DNA from 3 places in the Bowmanella yangjiangensis genome. Region 1 is predicted to be linked to each of the others. Evidence: predicted binding sites of a transcription regulator. Region 1 holds the regulator's gene; each other region holds the start of a gene.

Region 1 (10,518 bases):
TCTTTACTGAAATGCCCTTTAAGCACCCTGAAGAACATAATGATCAGCAGTATCGTTCCCAACGTAACGTGCAGACCATGGAAACCTGTCAACATGAAGAAGGTGTTACCGTATACGCCAGAGGTCAGCATTAAGCCCATTTCACGATAGGCATGCACATATTCTTCCACTTGCAAGACTAGGAAACCAAGCCCTAACAAGATAGTCACGCCCAGAAACAGTGTTAACTGCTTGCGCTTCCCTTCTTCCAGCGCAACATGGGCAAAATGAGCAGTAACTGACGATATCAATAAGACAACAGTGTTGGCTAACGGCAGGCCAAACCAGCCCATGGCTTCTGTGGTAGTTCCATCCGGCGTTTTAACCAGTGGCCACATAGCTTCAAAACCAGGCCACAACACTTCATTGGTCATAGCGTTATTGGATGCACCACCCAACCAAGGCACGGCGATCATGCGGGCGTAAAACAAAGCACCGAAGAAGGCGGCAAAAAACATCACTTCAGAAAAAATAAACCAGCTCATGCCCTGACGATAAGAACGCCCCAACTGATTGGAATGCATCCCGGTCATAGACTCTTCAATCTGATCCCGGAACCAGCCCACCAGCATAATGACTAAGATTGCCAGCCCTGCCAGCAGAGTCCAGCCACCGTAACCATCCTTGCCTTTCGTGGTTTCAATAACAAAGTTACCGGCCCCAACAGCAATTAAAAACAATGCCACAGCACCAACAATGGGCCAGGGGCTCTGTGCTGGTACATAGTATTTTTCGTATTGTTGCTCTGACATCTCGCTCTCCATTTAGCCGCGGTTCATTGCCACAGTCGATGAGGTTTCTGTCACATCGTAAAAAGTGTAAGACAGAGTAAATATTTCAATATCAGCCGGTAGCTGAGGGTCGACATAAAACTGCATAGGCATAACTGCCGATTCACCCGCCAGCAAAGGCTGCTGATTGAAACAAAAACACTCGGTCTTGTTTAAATACAGGGCTGCCGTCCCCGGTGAAACCGAGGGTATAGCCTGCCCAATAATATTCTTGGCGGTAGGGTTATGTACGGTGAACTCCACCGTCTTTAATTCACCAGGGTGCACTTGCACTTGACGGGTACGGGCTGCAAACTCCCAGGGCATGCCAGTATTAGTCCGGGTAATAAACTCCACCGTTATAGTGCGACTGGTGTCTATGTCCTGAACTTCATAAGTAGCAGCGAAAGGGTTGGTTTTGCCGTTAATACCTGTGATGTCACAAAAAACGTCATACAAAGGCACCAGTGCAAAACCAAAACCAAACATGCCCAACACAACAGCTACCAGCTTAATAACTAATCGACTGTTGTTTGGAGGAGTCTGCGCCATAAATTATTTCACCACTGGAGGAGTCTCAAAGGTGTGGTATGGCGCCGGTGAGGGTATCTCCCACTCCAGGCCTTCCGCACCTTCCCACACTCTGTCGGTAGCCGGCTCGCCTTGCTTACGACAGGCTTTGATCAACAGAGCCAGGAAAATAAGCTGTGACAGACCAAAGGCAAAGCCACCGATACTGATCCACTTGTTGAAATCAGCAAACTGCAAGGCATAGTCGGGAATACGTCTTGGCATCCCGGCCAAACCTACAAAGTGCATGGGGAAAAACAGCACATTGACCGAAATCAGCGAGCACCAGAAATGCCACTTTGCCAGCCCCAGGTCGTACATTTTTCCGCACCATTTAGGCAGCCAATAGTAAACCGCCGCCATGATCGAGAATACCGCGCCAGTAACTAAGACGTAGTGGAAATGCGCTACCACGAAATAGGTATCATGGTACTGGAAGTCGACTGGCGTAATCGCCAGCATCAGCCCAGAGAAACCACCTATGGTAAACAGCACAATGAAGGCCAAGGCAAACAGCATGGGGATCTCAAACGTTATCGCCCCTCGCCACATGGTGGCCACCCAGTTAAAGACTTTTACACCGGTCGGCACGGAGATCAGCATAGTGGCGAACATAAAGAACAGTTCAGCAGCGACCGGCATCCCGGTGGTAAACATATGGTGCGCCCAAACGATGAAAGACAGCAGCGCGATGGATGCAGTGGCATAAACCATGGAGGCATAACCAAACAGCGGCTTGCGTGAGAAGGTCGGCACAATCTGCGAGATAATTCCAAACGCCGGCAGAATCATGATGTATACCTCGGGGTGACCGAAGAACCAGAAAATATGCTGGAACAGCACTGGGTCACCACCACCGGCAGCGTTAAAGAAGCTGGTACCGAAGAACTTATCTGTCAAGACCATGGTTACCGCACCGGCCAAAACCGGCATAACCGCGATTAACAAGAAAGCCGTGATCAGCCAGGTCCACACAAACAGCGGCATCTTCATCCATGTCATACCCGGCGCGCGCATGTTGAAGATGGTCACGATAACGTTAATGGCGCCCATGATTGAAGAGGCACCCATAATATGCACAGAGAAAACAAACAACGCGGTACTGTCATTGCTGTAAGTGGTGGACAGCGGTGCGTAGAAGGTCCAACCAAAGTTGGGACCACCACCTTCAAGAAACAAGGAGGACAACAGGATCAGGAATGCAAAAGGCAGGATCCAGAAACTCCAGTTGTTCATCCGTGGCAGGGCCATATCCGGTGCGCCTATCATCAAGGGCACCATCCAGTTGGCCAGACCGGTAAACGCTGGCATAACCGCACCAAAGACCATAATCAGGCCGTGCACTGTGGTCATTTGATTGAAAAAGTTGGGGTCCACCAACTGCAAACCGGGTTGGAACAGCTCGGCGCGGATCACCATAGCCATGGCGCCGCCAATCAGGAACATGATAAAGGCAAACCACAGGTACAGGGTGCCTATGTCTTTATGGTTAGTCGTATATAGCCAACGCTTGATACCGGATGGCTTATGGTCATGATGTTCGTCGTGATGCAGGTGTTCTGCTGCAGTGCTCATCATAATTCTCCTATTTGCCTGTCAGGACAGCGTTAACGTCTTTGGCTTGCACAGTATCACCTGTGTTATTGCCCCATGCGTTGCGCTCAAAGGTAATAACAGCAGCCAGTTCCTTCAGACTTAATTGCTTGCCAAAAGATTGCATAGCAGTACCTGAAACCCCATGCACCACAACATCAATGTGTTTCGTCATATCACCTAACGCAATAGGGCTGCCTTTCAAGCCAGGAAACACACCAGGTAAACCTTCGCCGTTGGGCATATGACAGGCAGCGCAGCTGCTTTGGTAAACCTTTCCACCAAGATCCATCAACTCTGTCATGTCCATATTCATGGCCAAGAGTTTCTGCTCTTCCTCTTTGGCTTTACGCTGAATTGCTTCCTGCTCAGCAATCCAGGCGTCATACTCAGCAGGGGCTTTGGCGACAACCACGACCGGCATAAAACCGTGATCTTTACCGCACAGTTCCGCGCACTGACCACGATAGATGCCAGGTTGATTAACCCTGGTCCAGGCTTCGTTAATAAAGCCGGGGTTAGCGTCTTTTTTCACCGCAAAATCTGGTACCCACCAGGAATGAATAACATCATCGGAGGTCACCAAAAAACGTACTTTTTTGTCGGTAGGGATCACCAATGGTTTATCTACTTCAAGGAGGTAGTTTTCACCTTTATTGAATTTGTTACGAATTTGCTCGGGCTGAGTGGCCAACACAGAGTAATACTCAACGTCGTTTTCCATGTACTTGTAGTGCCACTTCCATTGTGACCCGGTTACCAACACTGTCACGTCGGCTTTGCTGGTGTCTTCCATAGCAATCAGAGTATTCGCTGCGGGTACTGCGATAGCGATAAGAATTAGAAAAGGCACCACGGTCCACGCCACTTCCACCTTTACACTTTCGTGGAAATTAGCTGGCTTCACCCCACGGGATTTGCGGTGAAAAATCAGCGCAATAAACATGGCACCAAACACCACAATGCCAATCACAACGCAAATATAGAAAATGGTCATATGCAGGTCGTAGACCTGCGAACTGATATCGGTAACCCCTTTGCGCAAATTTAGCTGGGAGGGCTGCGCCATAGCGCCGACACTCAGCAAGGTCGCAAGCATTGCGGTCAACAAACCTCTGGCCACGTGACGTCTCCTCTGTCAAAACGTAAAAATTCCGCCAGCAAACTGTCGGAACAAAAAGGTGTCGCTGGATATAAAATGACACCCTATTGTTATTTTTTTGTTAAAGGCAGTACAAGAATTACCCAACTGGTTACTTCCCGTCCAGTGATTTCTGACTAATTAACGGTCAAGCGGTTATTTTTTAAACAAAGGTGGCAGCTTCAGGGGTAAAAGCTAACTCGTTAATTTCTGGAAATTTTTATAAGATGAGGCGGTATTAGTAGCTTGTCTGCCTGCCAATAGGCGTTTAGCAGGAAGGAATGGTAAATAGTTAAATAAATCTACAAAAGTAACTGAACCACCATTGGATATCGCAGCGCTCTGACCTCCGGTTTCGCAGCATCTTTGGATGTAAAAATCCACCTGCATAGCAGGTGGCTTTGCTTAAGGGCACCCTAGAAGGGTGCCTTTCTACTCAAGAAAGTGCTAAGTGCTGTTGACGCTCCTCTTCCTCTTTGGCTTGTTTATCCTGATACTTCACATAACGGCGAATGATGTCTTCGTTAGCACCTACCGAATCGACAAAGTATCCTCTTTGCCAAAAATGGTTTCCCCACAATTTCTTCTTCCGCAGATAAGGGAATTTGTTGAACAATCTGATGGCTGTTCGACCTTTTAATGTCCCCATCAACTCTGACACGCTTAAACTCGGTGGCGTTCTCACCGCCAAGTGAACATGGTCAACTTGAAAATTCAGTTCAACCACCACACACTTTTTCATGCTGCAAAAGACATAGATACTTCGGTAAAGCTCTTTGCCTACCTGACCTTTCAAAATCTTGTATCTATACTTCGGCGTCCACACGATGTGATACTGACAACGATAGAATACGTGTGAGGCGGATTCATATCGGCTCATGCTATTTACTCCTTTTATTTGCTGGTAACAAACAAAAGTCAGTATCTAGCATGAGCACTCTACGGGCACAGCCCCGACTGGACGATCACCACCTCCATAGGAGGTGGTTTAAGACTGACAATAAAAAACCCGGCGATTGCCGGGTTGTGAGGAAGTCGGTGTTTTTTGACTTACATCCAGTCACTGTTGCGAATCACACCCACGGCTATACCTTCAATAGAAAAAGGCTGAGTGGCCAAATCAACTTTGATCGGTGCGAATTCCTCGTTTTCTGCATGCAACAGTATTTCGCTACGACCTCGCCGCTCAATACGTTTCACTGTCACCTCATCATCAACCCTGGCCACCACAACCTGGCCGTTATGTACATCCAAGGTTCGGTGCACCGCCAATAAATCACCATCCATAATGCCGATATCTTTCATACTCATGCCGTTAACCCTAAGCAGAAAATCCGCCTTAGGTTTAAACAGATCAGGATCCACCTTGTAGTGAGTTTCCACATGCTGCTGCGCCAGTATAGGCTCGCCAGCGGCAACCCGCCCAATTAACGGCAGCCCTTCATCCAGTTCCTGAGCATCCAATGGAATATTCAGCTTTATGCCTCGGGATGTGCCTGGCAGGATGTCTATAACCCCTTTGCGCGACAAGGCTTTAAGATGTTCTTCAGCCGCATTGGCTGAACGAAACCCCAGCTGTTTGGCAATTTCCGCCCGGGTGGGTGGCATGCCAGTGTGAGCCATGGTGTCTTTTATCAGTTGCAGAACTTCTTCCTGCCTGGGAGTTAATGGACGCATAAGCCTGTTTTTCCATACAGTTTTACTGTCAGTATATCCAGTTACACAAGGATAGCAACTCCCATGAGCCTTTTGCCCATGTGAACGCAAGATTGTCACCAACAGCGCCCGGGAAAAGGACAATCAGGCACGAAAATGCTATGCTTCGCGCACTTTTAGCTGAGGATCCGTCACGATGTTCTGGTTGCACAAGTTGCTGCTGAGCCTGTTTAAATACCCAACCCGCTTACTGGTCAAAACCAAAAGCATTCCAGCTGATATTCATCAAGAGCTGGGTATCAATCGGGATAAGCCCATCATTTATCTGCTGCATACGCACTCAGCCACCGACTTGATTGCACTGCAAAAAGCCACCGAACAAAGCGGACTTCCAGATCCTCTGCAGCCAGTATTCCTGGATGGCAAGCCCTTCCATGCGCACCTTTGTCTGGAAGAGCCACAAGGGTTAATTAGCCGTAAGATACAGAGTATTAAAATCGCCCAGCACTTTGTTGACATACTAAAAATGCAGCGGGATAACCCCGAGCTGGATGTACAAATTGTGCCAGCTTCTATTTTCTGGGGTCGTGCTCCGGAAAAATCCAAGCCAGGCTGGGCTGACTTGTTAGCAGATAGAGCCTCCCCAAGCTGGTTGCGTAAATTGTTCATTGTGTTATTTCTCGGCCGTGACAACTTTGTGTATTTCAGTCGAGCGGTATCGTCCCAACGTATGGCTCAGGAGAAAGGCACCGACGAAATTATCGCGCATAAGTTAACTCGCGTTGCCCGTACTCACTTCCATCGCCGAATTCAATCCATGACGGGGCCTCAAAGCATAGATCGCCAGCAATTGAACTATGCGATTCTGGGTGCCAGTGCCGTTAAAGAAGCCATCGCTGAAGAACAACAAAGTAAGAAGATCAGTGCCGAGCAAGCCAAACAGCAAGCCGAAAAGTATCTGAAAGAAATTGCCGCTGACTACCGTGAGGGTACCATCCGTCTGGGCGATCGCCTGCTCACCCGAGTCTGGAACAAAATTTATAACGGTATCGAAGTACATAACGCGGCACGTATCCGCGAGCTGGCGCAAAACGGCCACGAAATTATCTATGTGCCCTGTCACCGCAGCCATATGGACTACCTGCTGCTTACCTATGTTATCTACCATGAGGGTCTAGCCACACCCCATATTGCAGCCGGCATCAATCTGAACTTCTGGCCGGTTGGGGGGATATTCCGTCGTGCGGGCGCCTTCTTCCTGCGCCGCAGTTTTGCCGGAAACAAGCTCTACACCGCGGTCTTTCGTGAATATCTTGAGTTCTTGTTTAACCGGGGTGTTCCGGTCAAATATTACCCGGAAGGCGGGCGCAGTCGCACCGGCCGTTTGCTTACACCAAAAACCGGCATGCTGGCCATGACTCTGCAAGCCCTGCTCAAAGGCGTTAAACGCCCAGTGAGTCTGGTACCTGTCTATCTTGGCTATGAGAATGTCATGGAGTTGGGTAGCTACCTGAGCGAGCTGAAAGGCAGCAACAAACAGAAAGAATCTTTTGGTCAGGTATTTACAGCCATCAAGAAGCTAAAAAACTATGGGCATGGTTTCCTCAGTTTTGGTGAGCCTATCCAACTGAACAATTATCTGGACAAACGTGTACCGGATTGGCGTCAGGACGCACAATCAGATCCAGAGCGAAAACCCAGCTGGCTAACCCCCACAGTTAACCATTTGGCCAACCAAGTAATGTGTCGTATCAACCAGGCCGCTGCCCTAAACGGCATGGCCCTATGCTCTATGACGTTGCTCGCAGCCGATAATCATGCCATGGCAGAAAAGGATCTTATTGATAGTCTGGAGCTGTTACTCACCATGCTGAGAAAAGCCCCCTACAGCGCACAGAGTAATATTCCGGAGTTAAGTGGCAGCCAGCTGTTAGCGCAAACGCTGGCCTTGAAGAAATTTACAATTCAGGAAGATACCTTTGGTAAGGTGATTTCGCTGGATAGCTACCGCGCTATTACCCAAACTTACTACCGTAACAATATACTCCACTTATTTGCCCTGCCCGGCCTGATTGCAGCCGCCATCCTCTCGGAACATTCCACAACAGCGGCTCGTCTGGAGGCCTATATCAAGGCTATTTATCCCATGCTGAAACGCGAGCTGTTTATGCACATGTCCCAGGACGAAGCATTAGTCTATTCTCGCCAGCTTTTAAGTCAGATGGTATCAATAGGGTTAGTCGTAGAACAGGATGGCAACTATATGCAGCCAGTTCGCACCAGTGCAGCTTATGTGACATTGAACATCCTCAATCAAACACTGCAGCAAACACTGCAACGCTATGCCATAGTGCTGACTCTACTTGAAAAAGAGCAGTCTATCGCGCGTGCCAGCCTGGAAAAGCAAAGCCGGGATCTGGCCGAGCACCTGAGTGCGGTCAACGGAATCCATGCGCCTGAATTTTACGACAAAGGTGTATTTGCCAGTTTCGTCAACGCGTTGAAAGATAACGGCTTGGTCAAAGCCAGTGAAGAAGGTGGCCTGCAACATACTGCGCAAAGTGCTGCGCTCAAAGAGCTGGTTTTGTCACTGGTTAGTTCAGGCATAGTGCAAACCTTACACCAGTTGCACCATTTAGAAACTTAAATCCAGAATTAATCCCAGGGTCAGTGCCATCCCCACATAGTGATTGTTCAAAAAGGCACGAAAACACGCATCTCGCTCGCGTCCGGCTATCAACCATTGTTGGTAGCCGGACAACAGCAGCGCGACTACCCACCCAGCAAAGTACCAAATACCAAGTGACAGGTAATCACCAAGCCAGGCAAGAATAGCCAGTGTAGCCAACTGCAATAAGCCGATAATCAGCTTGTCATGGCGTCCGAACAAAATGGCGGTCGACTTTACCCCAATACGCAAGTCATCATCCCTATCCACCATGGCGTACATGGTATCGTACGCCACCGTCCACAGCAGGTTGGCCACAAACAGCCACCAGCACCACCAAGGCAAGGTTTCAAGACTGGCCATAAAGGCCATGGGGATAGCCCAGCTAAATGCGGCCCCCAAAACAAATTGCGGCAGATTAGTATAACGCTTCATAAAGGGATAGCTGGCAGCCAATGCTAACGCCGCAAACGACAGCAGGATAGTCTGCCAGTTCAATAGTAAAACCAGCAAAAATGACATCGAAACTAGCAGGGCAAAAAAGCCCAAAGCTTCTTTCTCACTGAGTTGACCACTGACCAGGGGGCGTTGTGCGGTGCGTTTCACTTCCCCATCAACATGACGGTCAGCATAGTCATTAATGACACATCCTGCCGAGCGCATTAAAAACACGCCCAGGCTGAAAATAATCAACAAAGACCAATCGGGTGTGCCCTGCACCGACATCCAAAGTGCCCACCAGGTGGGCCACAACAACAAATAGGTACCGATGGGTTTATCCATGCGGGCTAGCCTCGCATAGGCGCCTAATTTGTCCTGACTCAGCACCCTAGCCTCCAAACTGTTTATAGGCCGGACTGCCCGGCAGGAAAATTTCCGCCACCATCATATGCCAGTGGCGATAGCGAAAGCGTGAGCGTCGCCCCCATAGGTCATGGCGACTGTCTAGTTGCAACATTTGAAGCAAATTATGTCCAACCGGAATGCGCGTTATTTCAAAAGGTTCTCGCACACAATCACTTCGGTTGAACAGGACTTTGCCCAATGATTGCTCCCCCAAGTGCGCTAACTCCTGCATCCCCTCCAGAACCAAAGAAACGGGCAGCAGCGAGCGCGCAAATACCCAAGGCTGATCTTCAGCACAGAGCAACACTTCTCTGACTTCACAAGGCACGCCCTGCATCTGGCACTTCTCATTGGCCAGTAATGGAGCCACCGCTTGACCAAGCAGTTGTACCCTGAACTGTCTGCAATGACTTTGTAAACGCTCCGTCAGCGAGCTGGTGTCCAATAACCAATTTTTCAAATGAAAATCAGGTATAGACAAAGTGTCCGGCTGTTCCCAGCGCGTATCCAGTGTAAAAGGAAAATGGGTGGATAAATTCAAGATGCGTTGCAGATAAGACGATAAAGAAACCATGATACCTGTGCGCTTAGACAGCGGCAAATCTGCCGGTCTCAGAAAATACCTGTGTCAGGCTGTCGATTAGCAAGATTTTACTGATAAAATACAAACAACTAGAGACTCGCTGGAAGCAACTACTTATGTTCAAAAGATGTTATGCATTGCTGATTATTGTGCCGCTTTTGATAATGGCACCGAAGTCTCATGCTGCTTACGCCTATTTCGGCCTGGAGCCGGATATCGTCACCAACTACGTGAGCAATAGCAGCCGCAATCTAGGCTATGTACGGGTAACTGTTGAATTAATGTTGGAAGACGCGTCATTTCTTGAAGCCGCCGAGCATCACGCCCCTCTGTTAAGGGCCACCACTATCGATATTTTTGGTCGCCAGCCAGAAGAAAAAGTGAAGTCGCTGACCGGTAGGGAAGAAATTCGCCGGGATTGCTTGCAAAAACTACGTCAGCTAATGAAACAGGAAACTGGCTCAGAAATGATCAAGGACGTTATATTCACTAAGTATCTTTATCAGGGTTAAGTGAATACGCAGGCTTGCTCGGCAAGCCTAGCGTCTGATTTTTGAATAGCCTAAAGCCAATAAGCAGCCACTCACCAGCCCAACAGTATGTGCCGTATTGGCAACACTTACCCACAGCAAATCGGCATAGCCCAGCACCA
Region 2 (10,518 bases), on a different contig from region 1:
AACAACTGGCGGATCGAAATTTCGGTATCGGCTTTGACCAACTGTTGATGGTTGAGCCGCCTTATGACCCGGATCAGGATTTCCATTATCGCATTTTTAATGCGGATGGTTCCGAAGTGTCGCAGTGCGGTAACGGCGCACGTTGCTTCGCGCGTTTTGTGAAGTTAAAGGGCCTGACCAATCGCAATAAAATTGTGGTGGGCACTCGTGCCGGTCGTATGGTGCTTTACCTGGAAAAAGACGGCCAGGTGACGGTGAATATGGGCAAACCGCAATTTGAGCCTGCCCAAGTTCCTTTGAAAGCCAATAAAGAAGAAGCCACCTACATTATTCGTGCCGAAGATCACACGGTGTTCTGCGGGGCCGTTTCCATGGGTAATCCTCATTGTGTGATGGAAGTGCCTGATATTGACACGGCACCAGTTGAAACCTTAGGCCCTTTGCTGGTACAACATGAAAGATTTCCTGAAGGAGCCAATATTGGCTTCATGCAAATTCTTTCACCCAATCACATTAAATTACGCGTATACGAACGCGGTAGCGGCGAAACCTTGGCCTGCGGAAGTGGTGCATGTGCGGCTGTGGTGATCGGTCAGTTGTGGGGGAAATTGGAAAGCGAAGTGCGGGTAGATTTACCCGGCGGTACCTTGAATATCCGTTGGCAAGGACGGGACAAGGTAGTCAAAATGACCGGGCCGGCCGACCATGTGTTTGATGGAACCATCAGTTTATGAGTGATATGTCGAGACAGGAAAAACGTGCGGATGCGTTGCTAAGCGACAACGAGAATCTGACCTCCGAACAGGTCAGAGATTATTTGTTAGCAAACCCCGACTTCTTCCTGTTTTATCCGACAGTGCTGGATACCTTGCGCATCCCTCATCAGCAAAAGGGCGCCGTTTCTCTGATTGAGCGTCAATCAGAGCAGCTGCGCTTGAAGGTTCGCCAACTGCAACATCAAATTAATGAACTGATGTCTGTCGCTAAGCAAAATGAGCGGATCTACCGGATTTATGCTGACCTGAATCTGCGTTTGTTTAGCTGTAAGAGCCTGTTTGAGGTACGTTCCACCCTGGAACAAGTGTTGTTGCATCAGCTTGAACTGCATGCCTTGTCTTTGAAACTTTTTGGTTTTGACGACGACCTACCGGAAACCAGCAAGCGTCTGTTGCTGGATAAGCGTTTTAATCACGGCATTTACTATCTGGGACGGCTAAGTCAGCAGGAGCAGACGCTGTTGTTCGGCGAAAAGCGCATTGAATCGGTCGCCATGATGCTGATTGGTGAACGTGGCGAGATGGGCCTGCTAGCTATTGGCAGTAATGAAGGACACCACTTTCACCCCGGCATGGATACCTTGTTGATCACGCAGTTGCAGAAGTTTTTAACCCTGGTTGTTCCGCAGCTGGCGGAGTATTAACCCATGCTCAAGCCAGCCCTTGAACAGCGGCTGGATACTTTTCTGGCCCATTTGCGCTATGAGCGAAATCTGTCCCCAAAAACCCTGGAAAATTACAGTCGCCAGCTGCAGCAGGTGGCAGAAATCCTGCCTATTGATGACTGGTCACAGCTGCAAACCGAGCATATCCGCAACGTATTAAACAAAGCCCGTGTACAGCGTCTGAGCGCCAGTTCTATTGCCTTGCGTTTGTCGGCCTTGCGCACCTTCTGTCAGTATCTCGTGCATATGCGGGTGCTGACACTTAATCCTGCCAGTGGCGTTCAGGCGCCAAAACGTGGCAAGCCGTTGCCTAAGCAGCTGCATGTGGACGAAATGGCCAGTTTTCTCGACTTTGAACCAGGTGATGACCTTCTGGCGATTCGTGATAAAGCCATGTTAGAGCTGACCTATGGCTGCGGGTTGCGTCTGGCCGAACTCACAGGTTTGAATCTGTTGGACGTCCGTGAACGCGAGCTGCGGGTGTTGGGTAAGGGCAGTAAGCAACGCCAGTTGCCAATTGGAAGGCAAGCCAAACAAAGTCTGGATGCTTGGCTGAAAGTTCGTGGCCAGTTGGCACCGCCTGATGAAACGGCGCTGTTTGTCAGCATGCAACGTCAGCGTATTACGTCACGGCAAATTGCCAAACGAATGCGGTTATGGGCGCAGCGCCAGGGTATGGCACAGCCTGTTCACCCGCATAAACTGCGTCACTCCTTTGCGACCCATCTGCTTGAGTCCAGCGGCGACCTGCGCGGTGTACAGGAGCTATTGGGTCATGCCAATTTGTCTACTACCCAGGTTTATACGCATCTCGACTTTCAGCATCTGGCTCAGGTATATGACGGAGCCCATCCAAGAGCAAAGAAGAACAAATGATCTTTTACCGTTCCTTTCAGCGTCCACTGGCATTGACCTTTGATCTGGATGACACCCTCTACGACAACAGACCTATATTGCAAAAAGCTGAACAAGGCATGCTGGACTTTTTGCATCTGCATTATGCAGCTACGCGGGCAACTGATCTGGCCTTTTGGCGAACTATTAAATGGCAGGCTCTGGCAGAGCAGCCCGAGTTGCATAACGATATGGGAGAACTGAGGCGGGTGGAGCTGCGTCGCGGGCTGATGCAATGTGGCTATACTGGTAGCGAACTTGAACAGGTCATAGTCGCCACCTTTGACGATTTTTATAACAAGCGTAGCCAGTTTAAAGTAGATAAGAATATATGTTCTTTACTCGCCGCCTTAGCGACCAAATTACCCTTGGTGGCGATTACCAACGGCAATGTGGATTTAAATAAGATAGGCATCGCCAACTATTTCCAATTCAGCTTGCACGCCAGCCTCACACAACCTATGAAACCCCAGGGTGCAATGTTTGAACTGGCGGCAAGACGGCTTGGTTTAGTGCCCCAAGATATCCTGCATATAGGTGATAACCTATACAATGATGTGCTTGGCGCGTTGCAAGCCGGATACCAATCTGCCTGGTATGCGGCTAACCGCACCATGCGGCTTACACAAGAACCTGCCTTGTTATTGCCGCATGTGCAGTTGCAGGACCTGAACGAGTTACTGCAGTTGATCTAAGCCACTTCTTCGCTTTGTTCAAAACCGCTGTAATAGGCGACAAACAATACCCTTTCCAATGCCACTTTGAGCGCCTGATTAATCGGCAGATCCCGCTTGCCCAGTTCGTAGTCCAGGCTTCTGACCCTGTCCTTGCCTGCGGCAATACTGGGGGCTGGTTCGCTAAGCATAGTGATAAGCGCTTGTTGATAAGGATGTTCCTTGTCTTCCTTAATGGTTTTGCACACGGACAAGCGCATCCCGGCTTGCTTATTTCTCACTGCGGCAGCACCAAACATGCGGCAAATGGCCGGGCGATGCTGATATACCCCACACTGCCCCTGTGTTGCATCCAGTGAGTGGCGAACATAATGGAAGCAGTTAAAGCCGGAATAGGCCGCAAGTTCGTCCAGCATTTGCTCCGCTTTGCCCTGGTCGTATATTTCCAGGGCCAACGGCAACATTTCCAGGGCCGTGGCATCAATCTCCGGATTATTGCAGCAAGCGCCGCAGCCTGGCCGACAGGTCAGCCCTGAGTTTCGTTGATAAGTGCCAAAGGTATGATCGAGTTCGCCATACACAGCCTCAACAAGACGCGATAGATCCCGCAGTCTTTGCATATAGACTCCGCAAAAAAATGACAGTAACAATCAAAAAAGGTGGGCAGTTTGACCTGGCAGACAACACACTGAAGGTGTCGCCGTAAAACGCCAACGGCAGATTCTATGCGGGCGGCTGATAGGTCGACAAGAGGGGCTGAAAAAAATATTTTTCAGCCCCGGTATGCCGGTAGTGTTCAGGCTAAATCTAACTTAGTACCGAAAGGTAGTTTGGTTAACGGGCCTTTTAAAAATTTACGCAGGGCATTAGCCACCGCAGGTGCCGCAGGAGGCAGGCCTGGTTCGCCGACCCCTGTAGGGGCTTGGTCGGAAGCTAGGATATGAACTTCTATGTCTGGCATATGCTGGATGCGCATGGGCAGATAGTCATAGAAGTTATTCTGTTCCACCGCCCCCTCTTTAACCGTGATGGCCTCGCCCATGGCTGCGCCCAGACCGTAGCCTATGCCACCTTCCATCTGTGCTTTAATCACATCCGGGGTAATGGCTATACCACAATCCACAGCGCAGACTATTTTATTGACCTTGTAGGTGCCATCCTGATGCATAGTCACCAAGGCCACCTGAGCGACAAAACTATTGAAGGACTCGTGTACCGCCAGGCCCATGGCCTGATTGTCTGGCAAGGCTTTCCCCCATCCAGCCTTTTCGGCTGCCAGTTTTAACACACCAGCATGACGAGGGTGCTTGGCCAGTAGGGCTAAACGCAGGGCCAGCGGATCTTGTCCTCCCAGTCTTGCCACTTCGTCCATAAAGACCTCGGTCACGTAGGCATTATGGCTGTGGCCTACCGAGCGCCACCACAAAGTGGGAATGCCACTTTTATGTTCATGGGCGTCTACTTTCAGATTGGCAATGGCATAAGGTAAGGTCGAACCGCCTTCCACTATGGTCGGGTCAATGGGGCCCTGCACCACAGCCTCAAAAGGAGTGCCCCGCATTATTGACTGACTGACCACCCGCTGATGCCAGGCGGTGGGCTTGCCATCGTCGTCCAGTGCGGCGTGAAACTGATGCAAGGCCATGGGGCGATAATAACCGGCTTGCATATCGTCTTCCCGGCTCCATTGCAGACTGACTGGCGCACTGCCATTGATGGCTTTGGCAATCATGCAGGCTTCGGCTACATAGTCGGCATTGGGACTGGCACGGCGGCCAAAACTGCCGCCCGCCAGCTGGGTATGAATTTGCAACTGCTCAGGAGGCAGCCCGACAATTTGAGCAGCCACCATTTTATCTACGGTCGGCATTTGTGAGCCAGTCCAGATCTGGCACTGGTTGTCACCAAGCTCCACCACACAATTCAGAGGTTCCATGGTGGCGTGTGCCAAAAAAGGTAATTCAAAGGTCAGGGATAGTTTGTTATTGCTGTTGGCTAACGCTTTGTCTGCATCACCGTCCTCGCGCACTACATGGCCGGGTTTAGCCAACAGCGCTCGGTATTCATCCCATAAGGTTGAGGAGCTGCGTGTTTCCGCTTGGCTTTCGTCCCACTGGGCCTGTAAGGCATTGCGACCCTGCAGGGCACTCCAGTGGCTGGTAGCCAGCACCGCAACGCCCCGTTCAATACGGATTACGGCTTTTACACCCGGGACTTTTTTGGCGGCACTGTCATCCACCGTTTTCAGCACCGCGCCAAATTTAGGGGCATGCAATACTACGGCATGCAGCATGCCTGGCCGTCGCACATCAATAGTGTATATGGCCTTTCCTGTGGTTTTCTCCGGGCTGTCGATGCGCGGAATATGCTGACCAATAATACGGAACTGATCCGGGGTTTTCAGCACGGGCTCGGCAGGAATGGGCTGGGTACCAGCCAGCTCGGCGAGTTCACCATAACTGAGCTGCTTACCTGAGGCATTAATGACTTTGCCAGCTTGGGTGCGCAGTGACGCGGCGTCCTCGCCCCACACTTTGGCAGCAGCATCAACCAACATGGCGCGTGCTGCAGCACCGGCCTGACGAAGCTGCATCCAGGAGTTGGCAACCGACGTGGATCCGCCTGTGCCCTGGAATTTGCCAAAGAACAGGTTGTTGTAGCGCTCTGCATCGGCCGGCGCGAATTCCCAGCGCATTTGCTGCCAATCCGCATCCAATTCTTCCGCTACAATGGCGGTGAGACCGGTCGTTACACCTTGGCCTTTATCCAGGTGTTTAATGACCACTGTGACCAGATTGTCTTTGCTGATGCGGACAAAATTGCCCAGGCTTTCATGCTTGTCCTGGCCAGCAGCATTGGCAAAAGCAATCGGTCCTATGGCAAAACCTACGCCCGCCAAACTGGTGACCTTAAGAAACTGACGGCGGTCCATCGATGTTGAGTTGAGAGACTTCATCACTATACCTCCTTGGCCAGATCGTCTGCGGCCTGGTGAATGGCCTGGCGAATACGGTGGTAGGTGGCACAGCGGCATAGGTTGCCCTGCATGGCTTGATCAATATCCTGATCAGATGGGCTGGGATTGTTTTGCAGTAGGGCCGTGGCCGACATGATCTGCCCAGACTGACAGTAGCCACATTGCACCACATCAAGGCGTTGCCAGGCATGCTGAATGGCTTTACCAGCAACGCTGTCCAAACCTTCTATTGTGGTGATGCTGGCATTTTGCACGGCCGCCATAGGTGTGCTGCAAGCGCGCACCGGCTGACCATTAACATGCATGGTACAAGCCCCGCATTGGGCCACACCACAGCCGAATTTGCTGCCGGTTAAATTCAGCTCATCTCTTACATACCAGAGAAGTGGTTGATTGGGGTCACCCTGATACTGCCTTTGGGTTCCATTTAAGGTAAAGCTGATCATGTAAAAAGCTCCGCAACGTTATGAAGCGTAAAGCGTATCCGAGGATGTTCAAAAAAAGAACATTAATTGTGTTTATTTTGTTACTAAATACCAAGCAAGATGAATGTATAAAAATACAGTATGGCTGGTATACTGGCGCCATCTCAGATTTGCGCGTTAAAACGATGGATGTATCAGCCTTACTCGACTCCCTGAACGACAAACAACGTCAAGCGGTAGCCGCGCCGCCTAGTGACATGCTGGTGTTGGCCGGTGCAGGCAGCGGTAAAACCCGGGTACTGGTGCATCGTATGGCCTGGTTGATGGATGTAGAGGGGATTTCGCCCTTTGGCATTCTGGCCGTGACCTTTACCAATAAAGCCGCCAGAGAAATGCGTTCGCGGGTAGAAAGCCTGATGCGTTCCTCTTTGCAGGGCATGTGGATTGGCACTTTCCATGGCTTGGCGCACAGATTATTGCGCACTCATTATCAGGAAGCCGGTTTACCTGAAAACTTTCAGATCCTGGATTCTGATGATCAGCATCGTTTGATCCGCCGGGTGTTGAAAAGCATGAATCTGGATGAGAAGCATTGGTCGCCTAAATCCATTCAGTGGTATATCAACGGCAATAAAGACGAAGGTTTGCGTCCTCAGCACATTGAAACTCATGGCGACCCGTCGCAAACCAAGATGCGTGAGATTTATCAGGTTTATCAAGACACTTGTGACCGGGCCGGTTTAATTGATTTCGCCGAACTGCTGCTGCGTGCGCATGAGCTGTGGGTGAATCATCCGCGTATTTTGCAACATTATCAGCAGCGTTTTCGCGCCATTCTGGTGGACGAGTTTCAGGATACCAACAACATCCAATACGCCTGGTTGCGCCTGCTGGCTTGCCCTACCAACAACATGATGATTGTGGGTGATGATGACCAGTCTATCTACGGCTGGCGCGGCGCCAACGTGGATAACATCCAGCATTTTCTGCGCGACTTTGACGGTGCCACCACCATTCGACTTGAGCAGAACTACCGTTCTACCGGCAAGATCCTCAAAGCTGCCAACACAGTGATAGAAAACAATAGCGGACGTCTGGGTAAAGAACTCTGGACCGAAGGCAGCGAAGGGGAGCCCATTTCACTGTATGCCGGTTTTAATGAATTGGATGAAGCCCGTTTTATTGTGTCGCAAATTCGTAGCTGGCAGGAGAAAGGCGGCGCCTTAAGTGACTGCGCGGTACTTTATCGCAACAACGCCCAGTCGCGTGTGCTGGAAGAAGGCATGCTGCATGAAGGCCTGGCTTATCGCATTTATGGCGGTTTGCGCTTCTTCGAGCGCCAGGAAATCAAAGATGCGCTGGGCTATTTGCGTATGGCCAACCAGCCGCTGGATGATGCAGCGTTTGAGCGGGTGGTGAATACCCCAGCCCGCGGTATAGGTGAGCGAACTTTGGAACAGGTACGTGAAGTGGCCAGGGCCACCGAGCAGTCCATGTGGCAAGCGGCCTTACTGATGCTGCGGGAAAAACGTTTGTCCGGCCGTGCCGCCAATGCTTTGCAGGGCTTTGTGGATCTGGTGCTTAAGCTACAGGAAGAGTTGCCCGGTCTGGCCCTGGAACAGCAGGCCGACGTAGCCATTAAAGCCTCGGGTCTGTACGCCATGTACCAGGCCGAAAAAGGCGAAAAGGCCCAGGCTCGAATTGAGAACCTGGAAGAATTGGTGACGGCTTGTAAGCAGTTTGTCGCCCCGGATGAAGCCGAAAGTATGACGCCGTTGTCGGCCTTTTTGGCCCATGCCTCGTTGGAAGCCGGGGAAACCCAAGCCGACAGCCATCAGGATGCGGTGCAGATGATGACCATGCACAGTGCCAAAGGCCTGGAATTTCCACTGGTGGTGATTGCCGGGGTGGAAGAAGGCATGTTCCCCAGCCAGATGAGCAACGAAGAACCGGGGCGTTTAGAGGAAGAGCGTCGGCTTTGCTATGTGGGAATGACCCGCGCCATGCAGAAGCTGTATATCACTTACGCGGAAAGCCGCCGCCTCTACGGTCAGGACAAATACCATACCCCATCGCGTTTTATTCGCGAGATCCCATCTGACTGCATCGAAGAGATTCGCCTGCGTGCCACCCAGGTATCCCGGCCGGTGCAAAACCGCTTTACCCCGGCCACCTCACATATGGCCTTTGAAAGCACAGGTTTTCAATTGGGGCAGCGGGTGTTGCATCCTAAATTTGGCGAAGGCACGGTGCTGAATTACGAAGGTTCGGGCGAACATGCCAGGGTGCAAGTGAATTTCAGCGATGTGGGCAGCAAATGGCTGGTATTAGCTTACGCCAGACTCACGCCGGCTTAAGCCGGCGTGTTGGAAAAGCCTTATTCCTGGCTCACCAGTTTTTGCTTCATGGCTTTGCGGTTGTTGCGAAAATGCCGGTAAGAATCAAAGCTGAATAATGCCAGGCCGGCCCAGACCAGCGCAAAGGTCATCAGCCTTTCCTGATGCAGTGGCTCGTTGTACAAAAACACCGCCAGCACAAACATAATGCTTGGCCCAATGTACTGAAAAAAGCCCAAAGTGGAGTACATGATACGTCTGGCTGCGGCGGTAAAACACAGCAGCGGCGCGGTGGTGACGATACCTGCACAGATCAGTATGCTGTTCATATCCCAGCTATTGGCGAACATATTACTGGCCGGGCTGGCCAGCCAAATCCAATAAGCGATAGCAAAGGGCATCATCAGCAGGGTTTCCAGCATCAGGCCGGGCAGCGAGTCTACCGCTACCTGCTTACGTAGCAACCCATAAATACCAAAGCTGCCCGCCAGTGCCAGGGCAATCCAGGGTACCTGGCCGAAAGACACCACCAGAATCACCACGCCGGATAATGCCAGGGCTACCGCATACTTTTGCAGTTTGCGCAGTCGCTCACCAAGAAAAATCCGCCCCAATGCCACATTTAGCAAGGGGTTAATGTAATACCCCAGGCTGGCATCCAGCAGATGGTCATTATTGATAGCCCAGATAAACAGCAGCCAGTTACCGCCCAGCAACAGGCCCGAGATAAGCAAAACTTTCATCACCTTGGGGTTACCTATTGCTTGACGTACTTTGGGTAATTGCCCCAACGCCAAGACCAACACCAGCAGGATCAGCATCGACCAGACAATGCGGTGCAACAGAATATCGGGAGCCGGTACGTCAAGCAGCAGCTTGAAGTACATAGGGGCTATGCCCCACATGGTGTAAGCCGCAATAGCTAGCAGCACACCGGTTTGCGCAGAACGGTCGGTCATCGGATATCTTGGCTGGGAGGGTGACAGGCTATTTTCCGTGATTCCGCCATCAGTGGCAAATCCCCTGCGTCTTACGGGTGCATATTTCAGTTCAACCTCGCTTCTAGCTACACGGAAGGTTATGAATTACTTAATTTTTTATTAAGCGGTCAGGCGACTACTACTTTTTGCCGGGCAAAATTGAAACACTGGCGGCCTTGAAAATTGGCAGTGTCTGGAGGTGCAGTAATTCAGATAAAGACATTGCCATTTTGTGCCAAACGGGGAATTAGCCCACAGATAGAAGAGTTGCCGAGATGAAGTTTGTCAAAATATGTTTGCTTGGGCCTTTGTTCCTGATGCTGGTCAGTTGTCAGTCAACATTCGAAGGTTCGGTGAAGGAAGTCAGCAAGGTTATGTCTGCAGTAAAAAGCAGTACGGTCAGAACCGTCACGGACATCGCCGCCAGTGATTCTCCTGGTAAAGCCTTGCAGGATAATCTGGGGCAACGGGCTGAGCGTTACAAAGATGATCCGGAAGCCATCTTACGTGACATGGATCAGGTGAAAGCTGACTTCAAGCAGTTACTGGCACTGTTCCGCAGCAACGTCGGCCAGCAATGGGGCAAGGCCGAGTTGCGTGTGGCTACCCAGAAGCAATACGTCAAGTACACCCAAAACTATCTTAGTCGCGCCATAGTGGATTTTGACAAGGGTGAAATCCTGGTGGAAACGCTGGATCAAACGGAAGCGGATAAGAGTTTGTTAAATGCCATTGTTACTACGCTACTTACCCCAGATGACCCTCGCGCTGTGGACTTATTTAGCGATAAA
Region 3 (10,518 bases), on a different contig from region 1:
CCGTCCTCATGCTCCACTGCATCCAGATGCACATTCGCCAGTGATTCCATGGTCTCGGCCAGCTGCGTCATTTCAAAATAGTGGGTGGCAAAGAGGGTAAAAGCACTGAGCTGCTCGGCCAGATAGCAGGCCGTGGCCCAGGCCAGGGATAAACCGTCATAGGTACTAGTGCCGCGACCAATTTCGTCCATCAGCACCAGGCTGTTTGCGGTGGCGTTGTTGAGAATATTGGCAGTTTCGGTCATCTCCACCATAAAAGTAGAACGGCCTGAGGCCAGATCGTCAGAGGCGCCGATACGGGTAAATATACGGTCGATAGGGCCGATTTTGGCGTTTTCCGCTGGTACAAAACTGCCTATGCTGGCCATTAACGCAATCAGCGCGGTCTGACGCATATAGGTAGATTTACCGCCCATATTTGGGCCGGTAATAATCAGCATGCGACGTTTATGGCCAAGGGCCAAGGGGTTGGCAATAAAAGGCTCGGTCAATACCTGTTCGACCACCGGGTGACGGCCGCGGTCATACTGAATGCCTGGCTCTGAACTGAACTCGGGCCTGTGATAGTCATACAACTGAGCACAGTCTGCCAGATTACACAGCACATCCAGTTCGGCCAGTGCCGCCCCACTTAGCTGCAATTCAAACAGTTGAGGCAGCAGGGCATCAAACAGGGCGTCATATAGCTGTTTTTCCAGCGCCAGGGCGCGGCCCTGACTGGTCAGCACTTTATCTTCGTATTCCTTAAGCTCGGGAATGATGTAACGTTCATTGTTCTTTAGGGTCTGGCGGCGTACATATTCTGCCGGGACAAGATCGGCATAGCCGCGGCTGACTTCAATATAGTAGCCATGCACTTTATTAAAACCCACCTTCAGGGTCGGAATATCGGTGCGTTGTTTTTCCCGCTCTTCCAATCGTACCAGGTAATCCGTGGCGCCTTTGGACAACGCGCGCAGTTCGTCCAGCTCAGCATGGTAGCCAGGGGCAATTACGCCGCCATCGCGAATCAATACCGGCGGGTTGTCGATAATCGCCCGTTCCAGCAGATCCAGCAGCTCGGGGAACTCATTGATTTCGCATGACAAGCTGTGCAGCGGCGAACAATTCAGGGTGGTCAGGAAACTGCGAATGGCCGGCAATTGACCAAAGGCCTGACGCAGTCTGGCAAAATCCCTGGGCCTGGCGCTACGCAGAGCCAAACGGCCCAATACCCGTTCGATATCGCCCACTTGTTTTAAATAATCACGCAGTTCCTGCAGGTCGGCATCCAGCAGTGCGGCAATACTGTCCTGGCGGCGTGTAAGCGCCTGAATATCGGTAAGGGGGCGGTGCAACCAGCGCTGCAGCAAACGGCTACCCATGGCGGTGCTTGTTTTATCCAATACTGAGGCCAGAGTGTTGTCCAAGGTGCCGGCCAGATTCTGGGTCAGCTCTAGATTGCGTCTGGTGGCGGCGTCCATCTGTACGGTATCACTTTGGGTTTCCAGACGAATGGCACGAATATGTGGCAGGGCGGCACGCTGGGTGTCTTTTACATACTGAATCACGCAGCCGGCAGCACACAGACCCAACTCGGCTTTATCCACGCCAAAACCACTTAACTCGCGGGTGCCGAATTGCTGGTTAAGCTGGGTAATAGCAGTTTGCAGGTCAAATTCCCACTCGGGACGACGGCGCAGTCCGCGGCGCTGTTCAATTAATTGCAGGGCTGCCATGCCTTCGGGATAAAGCAGCTCGGCGGGCTGAGTGCGTTGCAGCTCGGCAAGCAGCGCTTCTTCATTTTTAAGCTCGGATAAACTAAAGCGCCCACTGGATAATTCCAGTGTGGCATAGCCAAAGCCTTCCTTACCTTGCCAGATTGCCGCCAAGAGGTTATCCCGTCTGTCATCCAGCAAGGCTTCATCAGTAATAGTGCCCGGCGTGACAATGCGCGCCACTTTGCGCTCGACCGGCCCTTTACTGGTGGCCGGGTCGCCCACCTGTTCGCAAATAGCCACCGACTGGCCGAGCTTAACCAGCTTAGCCAGATAGCCCTCTACCGCATGGTAGGGAACCCCCGCCATAGGAATGGGATCACCCCCGGATTTGCCCCGAGCAGTCAGGGATATATCCAGTAACTGCGCGGCCTTTTTGGCGTCGTCATAGAAAAGTTCGTAAAAGTCTCCCATCCGGTAAAACAGCAGAATATTCGGATGCTCAGATTTGATCCGCAGGTACTGCTGCATCATGGGCGTGTGCTGAGCGAGTTGCTGTTCATCGAAAAGACCGGCTTGCGAGGCAAATTTATCAGAGGGCATAATGACGCTATTCTTGTTTATTGTCGGAGTAAGGAATGATGACGACAGATACTAACCTGCGTCTGGCCGAGCAGCTAGGCGACGCCCTAAAGCAAAAGGGCTGGACTATTACCTGCGCCGAATCCTGCACCGGAGGGGGCATAGGATACGCCATTACCAGCATATCTGGAAGTTCTGGCTGGTTCGAACAGGGCTTTATTACTTACTCGAATGACGTTAAAGAGCGTTTACTCGGGGTGCATCACGACACACTTGTTGTACATGGTGCGGTCTCTGCACAAACCGTGGAAGAGATGGCACAAGGTGCGCTTAAGGCCGCAAAGGCAGATATAGCCATTGCGGTGAGTGGCATCGCCGGCCCGGATGGCGGCAGCCCGCAAAAACCGGTGGGCACGGTATGGTTTGGTATTGCCCTGGCAGATAAGGTGGTCAGTGTACATCAGCGCTTTGAAGGTGACCGCCAGCAAGTGCGAGAGCAGGCCATTGATTTTGCCCTGCAACAGGCGGTTGTGCATATTCGTTGATGAACTGCATTGATTAGTTTTTATTTTTTAAGCAAGCTAATCATAGTTTCTAATTTTTGTTGTTGGCCCTCCTGGGGCCAACCAACTAGCTGGCCGACAAGTTCTTTTTGTTTAAAAAAGTACAGTGTTGGTGTCGACCAGGAACTAATCGACGGCCAGTCTTCTGGCTGGTTTACCAGATAGTATGGAATGGGATATTGCTTATTGGCATTGAGTACTTCTTTAAGCCAAAGGCGACCTGTTGCTGGTAAGATCCAAGTTGAATGCTTCTTAAAAAAATCTAGATACTCCGTATTCTCCAACAACCAGGCGCTAAATCGTCGGGACGGTGAGCATAAGGGAGAAGCCACTACAACAATATCTATTTTGTGCCAGTCAAAAGTTATGGCATTGAGTTCCGATGCCGAGTCATTTACCTGAAGTAGTTGAACTGTCATGTCGCTGCGGATATTTAGTGTTGGGAGTTTAGGAAACTCAATCTCAGGAAATTGAATACGAAGATCTTCGGCTTTTGCGAAAAGTCTTTTTTGGACATAGGCCTCAAAGAGATACTCAATGTTGATTCTTTGCGCATCAGATAACGCTAAACCAGATGACAGCATTCTTTGACGATTGGCAACTTCAAGATCTAACTGGAAATTTAGGCTTTCCTGGCTAGGGGAGTAAAAGTTTATTTTCTTCATCAACGCACTAAGCTGAGCTGTTGCTTCTGTTTCATCGTTAGTGAGAAGCTCCGCTTTCTTTCTCTGTATACAGTCCTCAAACAAAGCGGAATAATAATCGGGCCTAAGATCTATATTGACCGTTAGTCCATTGGCTAAAATTCTAGTTTCCTGACTTTTTTTATCTATCTCATCCATAAGAGGGGATAGATCTCTCAAAGACTTCTGACCGGAACTTTTACAAAATTCCTTAACTGAAAGTTCTTCTCCATATACTGTTCGGTTGAATAGAGCTAAGAGAAGAAGGACATGAAAAGTGCAGATTGCGAACTTGTGAAACCTTTTCATACGTCGGCATATTTCCATATTTAAGATATGGCTCCCCATTGAGCTCGTTCAAGTGTAGGGCAGCATTTGGTTTGAGTTGTATCTATTTGTTACTCAGTGACGGTGGTTCTACTTCAGTTGTCGCCGTTTAGCTATAAAGTCTTTTTGGGTACTTGAAACTGTATGGTTATACAGTATACTTGCCCCATATCCTGATCAACATCACTAGCTCAAGTAAGGAGCGACCAATGGAAGATAATAAAGCCAGGGCCCTGTCGGCTGCCCTGGGACAAATCGAGAAACAGTTTGGTAAAGGTGCCATTATGCGTCTGGGTGATAACCAGGCCATGGACATTGAAGCAATTTCCACCGGCTCACTGAGCGTAGATGTTGCCTTAGGTATTGGCGGTTTGCCTTGTGGCCGTGTGGTGGAAATTTATGGTCCTGAATCATCAGGTAAAACCACGCTGACACTGCAAGTGATAGCCCAGGCGCAAAAAATGGGTAAAACCTGTGCCTTCGTGGATGCTGAACACGCGTTAGATCCTGTTTATGCTGGTAAGCTCGGAGTGAATGTGGAAGAGCTGCTGGTGTCTCAGCCGGATACCGGTGAGCAGGCCCTGGAAATCTGTGACATGCTGGTGCGTTCTGGCGCAGTCGATGTGGTGGTGGTCGACTCGGTGGCGGCACTGACCCCTAAAGCTGAAATTGAAGGCGAAATGGGTGACTCCCACGTTGGTCTGCAGGCGCGTTTAATGTCTCAGGCGCTGCGTAAGCTGACCGGTAATATCAAACGCTCCAACACTCTATGTATCTTCATTAACCAAATTCGTATGAAAATTGGTGTGATGTTCGGTAACCCCGAGACCACTACGGGTGGTAACGCGCTGAAATTCTATGCCTCGGTTCGTCTGGATATCCGCCGTATCGGTGCGGTGAAAGAAGGCGACGAAGTAGTGGGCAGTGAAACCCGCGTTAAAGTGGTGAAGAACAAAGTGGCCCCACCCTTTAAACAGGCCGAATTTAATATTATGTACGGCGAAGGGATCAGCAAAGAAGCTGAGCTGGTGGACATGGGCGTACTACACAAGTTTGTGGAAAAAGCCGGGGCCTGGTACAGCTACAATGGTGAGCGTATCGGTCAGGGTAAAGCCAATGCGGTGAAGTTCTTAAAAGACAAACCGGAAATGGCTGAGGCGATTGAGAAGCAGCTGCGTGACAAACTGCTCTTGGCTAAAACCGTTAAAGCCGAAGAAGGTGTATCAGAGGAAGTACTGTAAACTTCTGCACCTTGTCAGCAAAAAAGCCCGCCATCGCGGGCTTTTTTATGTCTGTGGTTTATTGCTCTGTCGCAGCCGGGTATCGGTAATGACCTGGGATGGGATAGCGAAGCAGGCTGTTATCTTCCACGGGCCCCGCGCCGATATTGTGTAATACCAGCGGCGTGCCGTCTGGTGCGCTTTTATCACTGACAATCCCAATATGCGGCAGATTACCCGGTAACATCCAGGTGACGATATCTCCGGCCAAAAATGCCTCGGTTTGCTGGGTAAGCGGCAGCGACTGCCCATATCGGCCCAAAAACACCTGCAGGTTGGGCACGCGCCGGTGATCTATATTGCGGTCAGGCTTGCTCAGGCCCCAAATGCGTTTTGAGGGGTAAAGTGAGAAGTGTTGCCTGATATCCTCATGGACTAACTGCTGAAGGTCGACGCCCAGGGTACGATAGCTGCGGATCACCAAATCGGTACAAACCCCGATATTGTCCGGCACATCGCCCCCCGGATAGGCCAGTTTGTGATAACTGCCGTCATAACGTATATCCAATAGTGTGCGGGCTTGAGCGGCTTTTACCAGCGCATCAGGCTGTGCTTGCAGGCTATTGGCAAAGACTAAGATGCTGCTGAGCAGCATGCTGAGGTATCCCTTCATCCTTCTTGCTCCACTGGTTCGGTTGCCAGAGCTGGACGTGTGGCAAAGCGCATTTGCTGATATAGCGCAAACACGACCAGACAGCAAAGGCTGGTGAAGAAAAACAAGCTGGGGCCGCCATAAGCCTTTAGCAACAGACCGCCGATATAAGGTGCGAGGGCAAAGCCGATGGAATACAAAGACGCCGCGCCATAATAAACGCCGCGCATATTGGCAGGTGCAATGCGGTCAATCTGGATATTCATGGTGGGGAATAAAATACATTCCCCCAAACTTAACAGGAAAGTGGCGACAATCCAGCCCCAGTACCAATCGATGGGGTTAAGGGCAAAGCCCAGCTGTGACAAGGTCAGTAGCACCATACCCACCTGAACACGATGCACCAGGCTGCGCTTTTGCATCAGGCGCACCATCACAAACTGAAAGCACACAATGGTCATGCCATTGGTAAAAATTAGGGTACCCACCAGTTGCACCACATTATCCAGGCCTTCGCGGCTCAGATACTGCACCAGGGATGAGTCCAGATGGGCAAACACAAAAGCGACCAGGGTATTTGCCAGAACCAGTAATAAAAACAACTTGTCCTGACTCAGGACCCGTAAGATTTGCTTGAATGGAATACGGCTGATGTTCTGTCCTTTGGGAGAAGAAGGACGGCGAAATGCCCACCACACCGCCCACAGCAACAGCAGGTAAACTGCTGCGACGGCAAAAAAGGTGTGTTGCTGACCGGCAAAGCCCATCCATACGCCAGCCAGGGGGAAAACGGCGGCACCGACGTTAATGGAAAAGTAACGCAACTGAAAAGCCGTTTCGCGCATATCGGCTTCGGGCAGCATATCGCTGATCAGGGCCTTGGCAGGCGGCTCCCAAATCTCCCGGCTGATGGCGCACAAAGCCATGCAGAGAGCATATAAGATCACCTGGTCTGCAATGGCGAGCAAACTGAAAGCCAAAATGGCTAATACCCCGGCGCTAAGTAGCATGGTTTTGCGGCCTAATCTGTCGGTCAGCGCGCCGGCATAAAAGCCAACCAGTACCGCAGAAACCGCCGATATTGTCATTGTCAGGCCTATCTGCCATTCGTTTAAGGCAAACTTTTGGTAGAGCATGATGGCCATAAAGGGCCACACCATAAAAAAGGTGCCACGGGAGAAAAATACGCCGAGGATCATAACCCATACCAGCGATGGGAATTGTCTTGCCAACTGCCAGTTCATAGGTCTTGTACAATGCCAGGAAGAGACGGCTAACCTAGCGTTTTTACGACGTTTTTTGAAGCGCTAAGATTAGATCTTTTTGTGATGGCTATATATAGATAATGTGCTCTTGAAAGGCGTTTTTGGAAAAGCTTTTCATCTGGCGTAGCTGTTCTAAAACATCACTGTAGAGAGAGCTTTCCATTCCACATAAAAATCATTTGGACGTCTAGACGTAAAGAGGTTGACATTTCCAGACGTCTTGGCAAGATGCCCTACATAGCCAGCTTAAGGCTACTTGTTCACTAGTTCGGAGGACTGCTATGCCAATTCGTATTCCCAATGATTTGCCCGCACAGGATGTATTAGGTGAAGAGAACATCTTTGTGATGGGAATGGAACGCGCAGCCAATCAGGATATTCGCCCCTTGGAAGTGGGGATCCTCAATCTGATGCCGAACAAAATTGAAACCGAAATTCAGTTGCTGCGGCTGTTGTCCAACACGCCGCTGCAGATCAACGTGGACCTGATTCGCATCGATAATGAAGCGCCGAAAAATACCCCTAAGGCGCATATGGACGCGTTCTACCACCAGTTCGATGATATCGCTAATAAGAAATATGATGGTTTGATTGTGACAGGTGCGCCGCTTGCGCTGCTGGATTACGAGGCGGTGAAGTACTGGGATAAGATGCAAACTGTGCTCGATTGGGCTCGCCGACATGTGCAATCCACACTGTTTTTATGCTGGGCAGCCCATGCTGCTATGTATCATTATTTTGGTATCGACCGCCGCTTACGCGAGCATAAATTGTCTGGCGTATTCAGTCATCAGGTCAACGAAGAGCATGATGAGTTGCTGCGCGGTTTTGATCCGGTGTTTAACGCCTGCCATTCACGCTTTGGCGAGATTCCATTGGAGACTTATCATTCAGTGCCTGAGCTCAAGGTGCTGGCTACGTCGGAAAAAGCCGGCGTGTATCTGGCAGCTACGCGGGATAAACGTTTAGTCTTTGTGACGGGGCATCCCGAGTATGATCCAGATACCTTGGCGGGTGAATATCAAAGGGACCTGGATGCTGGTTTGGCGCCTGCTGTACCGGATAACTACTTTCCTGGTAATAACCCTTGCTTAGCACCGCTGGTCACTTGGCGCTCCCATGGTAATTTGTTGTTCACCAACTGGCTGAATTACTATGTGTATCAGGAAACCCCGTTTAATTTGTCAGATATCGCCTGAAAGGCACGAAGAGGATTGTTTAGTTGAAGCTCAAGCCCATTGAAGAGGCCCTGAAATCCCGCATCCTGATCCTGGATGGCGCGATGGGGACCATGATCCAGCAGTACAAGCTGGAAGAAGCTGATTACCGAGGCACACGCTTTGCCGACTGGCATATGGATATCAAGGGCAACAATGATTTGTTGGTATTAACCCAGCCGGACATGATTGGTGAAATCCACGAAAAATACCTGGCAGCTGGTGCCGACATTTTGGAAACCAATACCTTTAATGCGACCTCTATCGCCATGGCTGACTATGATATGCAGTCACTGGTGTATGAAATTAATCTGCAGGCCACCCGACTGGCAAAGCAGGCCTGTGAAAAATACAGTACGCCAGAGCGACCACGCTATGTGGCAGGGGTGTTAGGTCCCACCAACCGTACCGCGTCAATTTCCCCGGATGTGAACGACCCTGGTAAGCGCAATGTCACTTTCGATGAGCTGGTGGAAGCCTATGAGGAGGCCACCCAGGCACTGATGGAAGGTGGCGCGGATATTATTCTTATCGAGACCATCTTCGATACCTTAAATGCCAAAGCGGCGGCCTTTGCGGTAGAAAACGTGTTTGAAAAGCGCGGTCAATCCTTGCCGGTGATGATCTCCGGTACTATTACCGATGCCTCCGGCCGTACCTTGTCCGGACAAACCACCGAAGCTTTCTACTATTCACTGCGTCATATTAAACCGCTGTCGTTCGGCCTTAACTGTGCGTTGGGACCGGATTTGCTGCGTCAATATGTTCAAGAGCTCAGTGATGTCTGTGAATGCGCGGTATCTGCGCACCCCAATGCGGGTCTACCTAATGAATTTGGCGAATACGATATGGATGGGGAAGAGATGGCCGTGCATATCCGCGAGTGGGCCGATGCAGGTTTGTTGAATATTGTCGGCGGCTGCTGTGGCACCACCCCTGAACATATTCGCATTCTGGCTGACGCGGTAGCGGGCAAGGCGCCAAGGGTGCCCCCCAGATTGCCGGTGAAATTACGCCTGTCCGGCCTTGAGCCATTTGTACAGTAACAGACCGAGGTAAGCATGACTCAACAAGCCAGCGCCAACTTTATTAACGTCGGCGAGCGTACCAACGTCACAGGTTCGGCCCGCTTTAAACGCCTGATTCTGGAAGGCGATTATGAAGCCGCATTGGAAGTGGCCCGCCAGCAGGTCGAAAACGGCGCGCAAGTGATTGATATCAACATGGATGAAGCCATGTTGGACTCTGAAGCGGCCATGGTGCGCTTTTTAAATCTGATTGCCTCTGAGCCGGATATCAGCCGTGTGCCCGTGATGATCGACTCATCTAAGTGGTCGGTGATTGAGGCCGGGCTTAAATGCGTGCAGGGCAAGGCTATCGTTAACTCCATCAGCCTTAAAGAAGGTGAAGAGCAGTTCCTGCATCAGGCTAAACTCATCAGACGTTATGGCGCTGCAACTGTGGTTATGGCTTTTGATGAAGTGGGGCAGGCCGACACCGAGGAGCGTAAGTTCGAGATCTGTCAGCGCAGCTACAAGTTACTGACCGAAAAAGTCGGTTTCCCGCCGGAAGACATTATATTTGACCCCAATATATTTGCGGTCGCTACCGGTATCGAAGAGCATAACAACTACGCGGTGGACTTTATTAATGCCACCCGAAAGATCCGTAAACATCTGCCTCATGCCCATATCTCCGGCGGTTTGTCGAACGTGTCTTTCTCGTTTCGTGGCAATGAACCAGTGCGTGAGGCCATGCACTCGGTGTTTTTGTACTATGCCATCAAGGCCGGTATGGATATGGCCATCGTTAACGCCGGGCAGTTGGCGGTGTATGACGATATTCCGCTGGAACTGCGAGAAGCGGTGGAAGATGTGATTCTTAACCGCCATCCCGAGGCTACCGACCGCTTGCTGGAACTGGCGCCAAAATACCGAGGCGACGGTAAAGAAGTCGAAAAAGAAACTCAGGAATGGCGTGGCTGGCCGGTTAGTAAACGACTGGAGCATGCGCTGGTCAAAGGCATTACCGATTTTATCGAGGAAGACACTGAAGCTGCCCGCCAGGAAGCGGAAAAACCCCTGCATGTGATTGAAGGGCCGTTAATGGATGGCATGAACGTGGTAGGTGACCTCTTTGGTGAAGGTAAGATGTTCCTGCCCCAGGTGGTGAAATCAGCCCGGGTAATGAAGCGTGCCGTGGCCTATTTGCAGCCTTATATCGAAAACGAAAAGAATGCCGGCTCGTCCAACGGTAAAATTCTGCTCGCCACGGTAAAAGGCGATGTTCATGATATAGGCAAGAATATTGTT

Evidence for each region. The regulator LexA, encoded in region 1, represses DNA repair genes until DNA is damaged. The targets are predictions, from matches to a motif close to TACTGTATNNNNATACAGTA.
Region 2: the regulator LexA is predicted to act here: its motif matches at 6,534-6,553, upstream of uvrD (DNA helicase II).
Region 3: the regulator LexA is predicted to act here: its motif matches at 3,991-4,010, upstream of recA (recombinase RecA).

Annotation. Positions count from the first base shown of each region.
Region 1 covers NZ_JAHDJU010000004.1:30,838-41,355, reverse strand. Annotated here, with positions in the region: gene KJY73_RS19710 (cytochrome c oxidase subunit 3) at 1-791, opposite strand, end outside; gene KJY73_RS19705 (cytochrome c oxidase assembly protein) at 804-1,361, opposite strand; gene ctaD (cytochrome c oxidase subunit I) at 1,365-2,954, opposite strand; gene coxB (cytochrome c oxidase subunit II) at 2,965-4,071, opposite strand; gene tnpA (IS200/IS605 family transposase) at 4,550-4,993, opposite strand; gene lexA (transcriptional repressor LexA) at 5,164-5,790, opposite strand; gene plsB (glycerol-3-phosphate 1-O-acyltransferase PlsB) at 5,966-8,416, shown strand; gene ubiA (4-hydroxybenzoate octaprenyltransferase) at 8,405-9,220, opposite strand; gene KJY73_RS19670 (chorismate--pyruvate lyase family protein) at 9,267-9,824, opposite strand; gene KJY73_RS19665 (flagellar basal body-associated protein FliL) at 10,031-10,378, shown strand; gene glpG (rhomboid family intramembrane serine protease GlpG) at 10,406-10,518, opposite strand, start outside.
Region 2 covers NZ_JAHDJU010000002.1:209,511-220,028, forward strand. Annotated here, with positions in the region: gene dapF (diaminopimelate epimerase) at 1-734, shown strand, start outside; gene KJY73_RS10475 (DUF484 family protein) at 731-1,420, shown strand; gene xerC (tyrosine recombinase XerC) at 1,424-2,317, shown strand; gene KJY73_RS10485 (HAD-IA family hydrolase) at 2,314-3,030, shown strand; gene KJY73_RS10490 (YkgJ family cysteine cluster protein) at 3,027-3,629, opposite strand; gene KJY73_RS10495 (xanthine dehydrogenase family protein molybdopterin-binding subunit) at 3,806-5,965, opposite strand; gene KJY73_RS10500 ((2Fe-2S)-binding protein) at 5,968-6,432, opposite strand; gene uvrD (DNA helicase II) at 6,597-8,768, shown strand; gene rarD (EamA family transporter RarD) at 8,789-9,706, opposite strand; gene KJY73_RS10515 (murein transglycosylase domain-containing protein) at 10,003-10,518, shown strand, end outside.
Region 3 covers NZ_JAHDJU010000002.1:1,361,015-1,371,532, forward strand. Annotated here, with positions in the region: gene mutS (DNA mismatch repair protein MutS) at 1-2,300, opposite strand, end outside; gene pncC (nicotinamide-nucleotide amidase) at 2,336-2,824, shown strand; gene KJY73_RS15245 (hypothetical protein) at 2,845-3,834, opposite strand; gene recA (recombinase RecA) at 4,062-5,093, shown strand; gene KJY73_RS15255 (DUF1287 domain-containing protein) at 5,152-5,745, opposite strand; gene KJY73_RS15260 (MDR family MFS transporter) at 5,742-6,956, opposite strand; gene metA (homoserine O-acetyltransferase MetA) at 7,271-8,188, shown strand; gene KJY73_RS15270 (homocysteine S-methyltransferase family protein) at 8,212-9,252, shown strand; gene metH (methionine synthase) at 9,268-10,518, shown strand, end outside.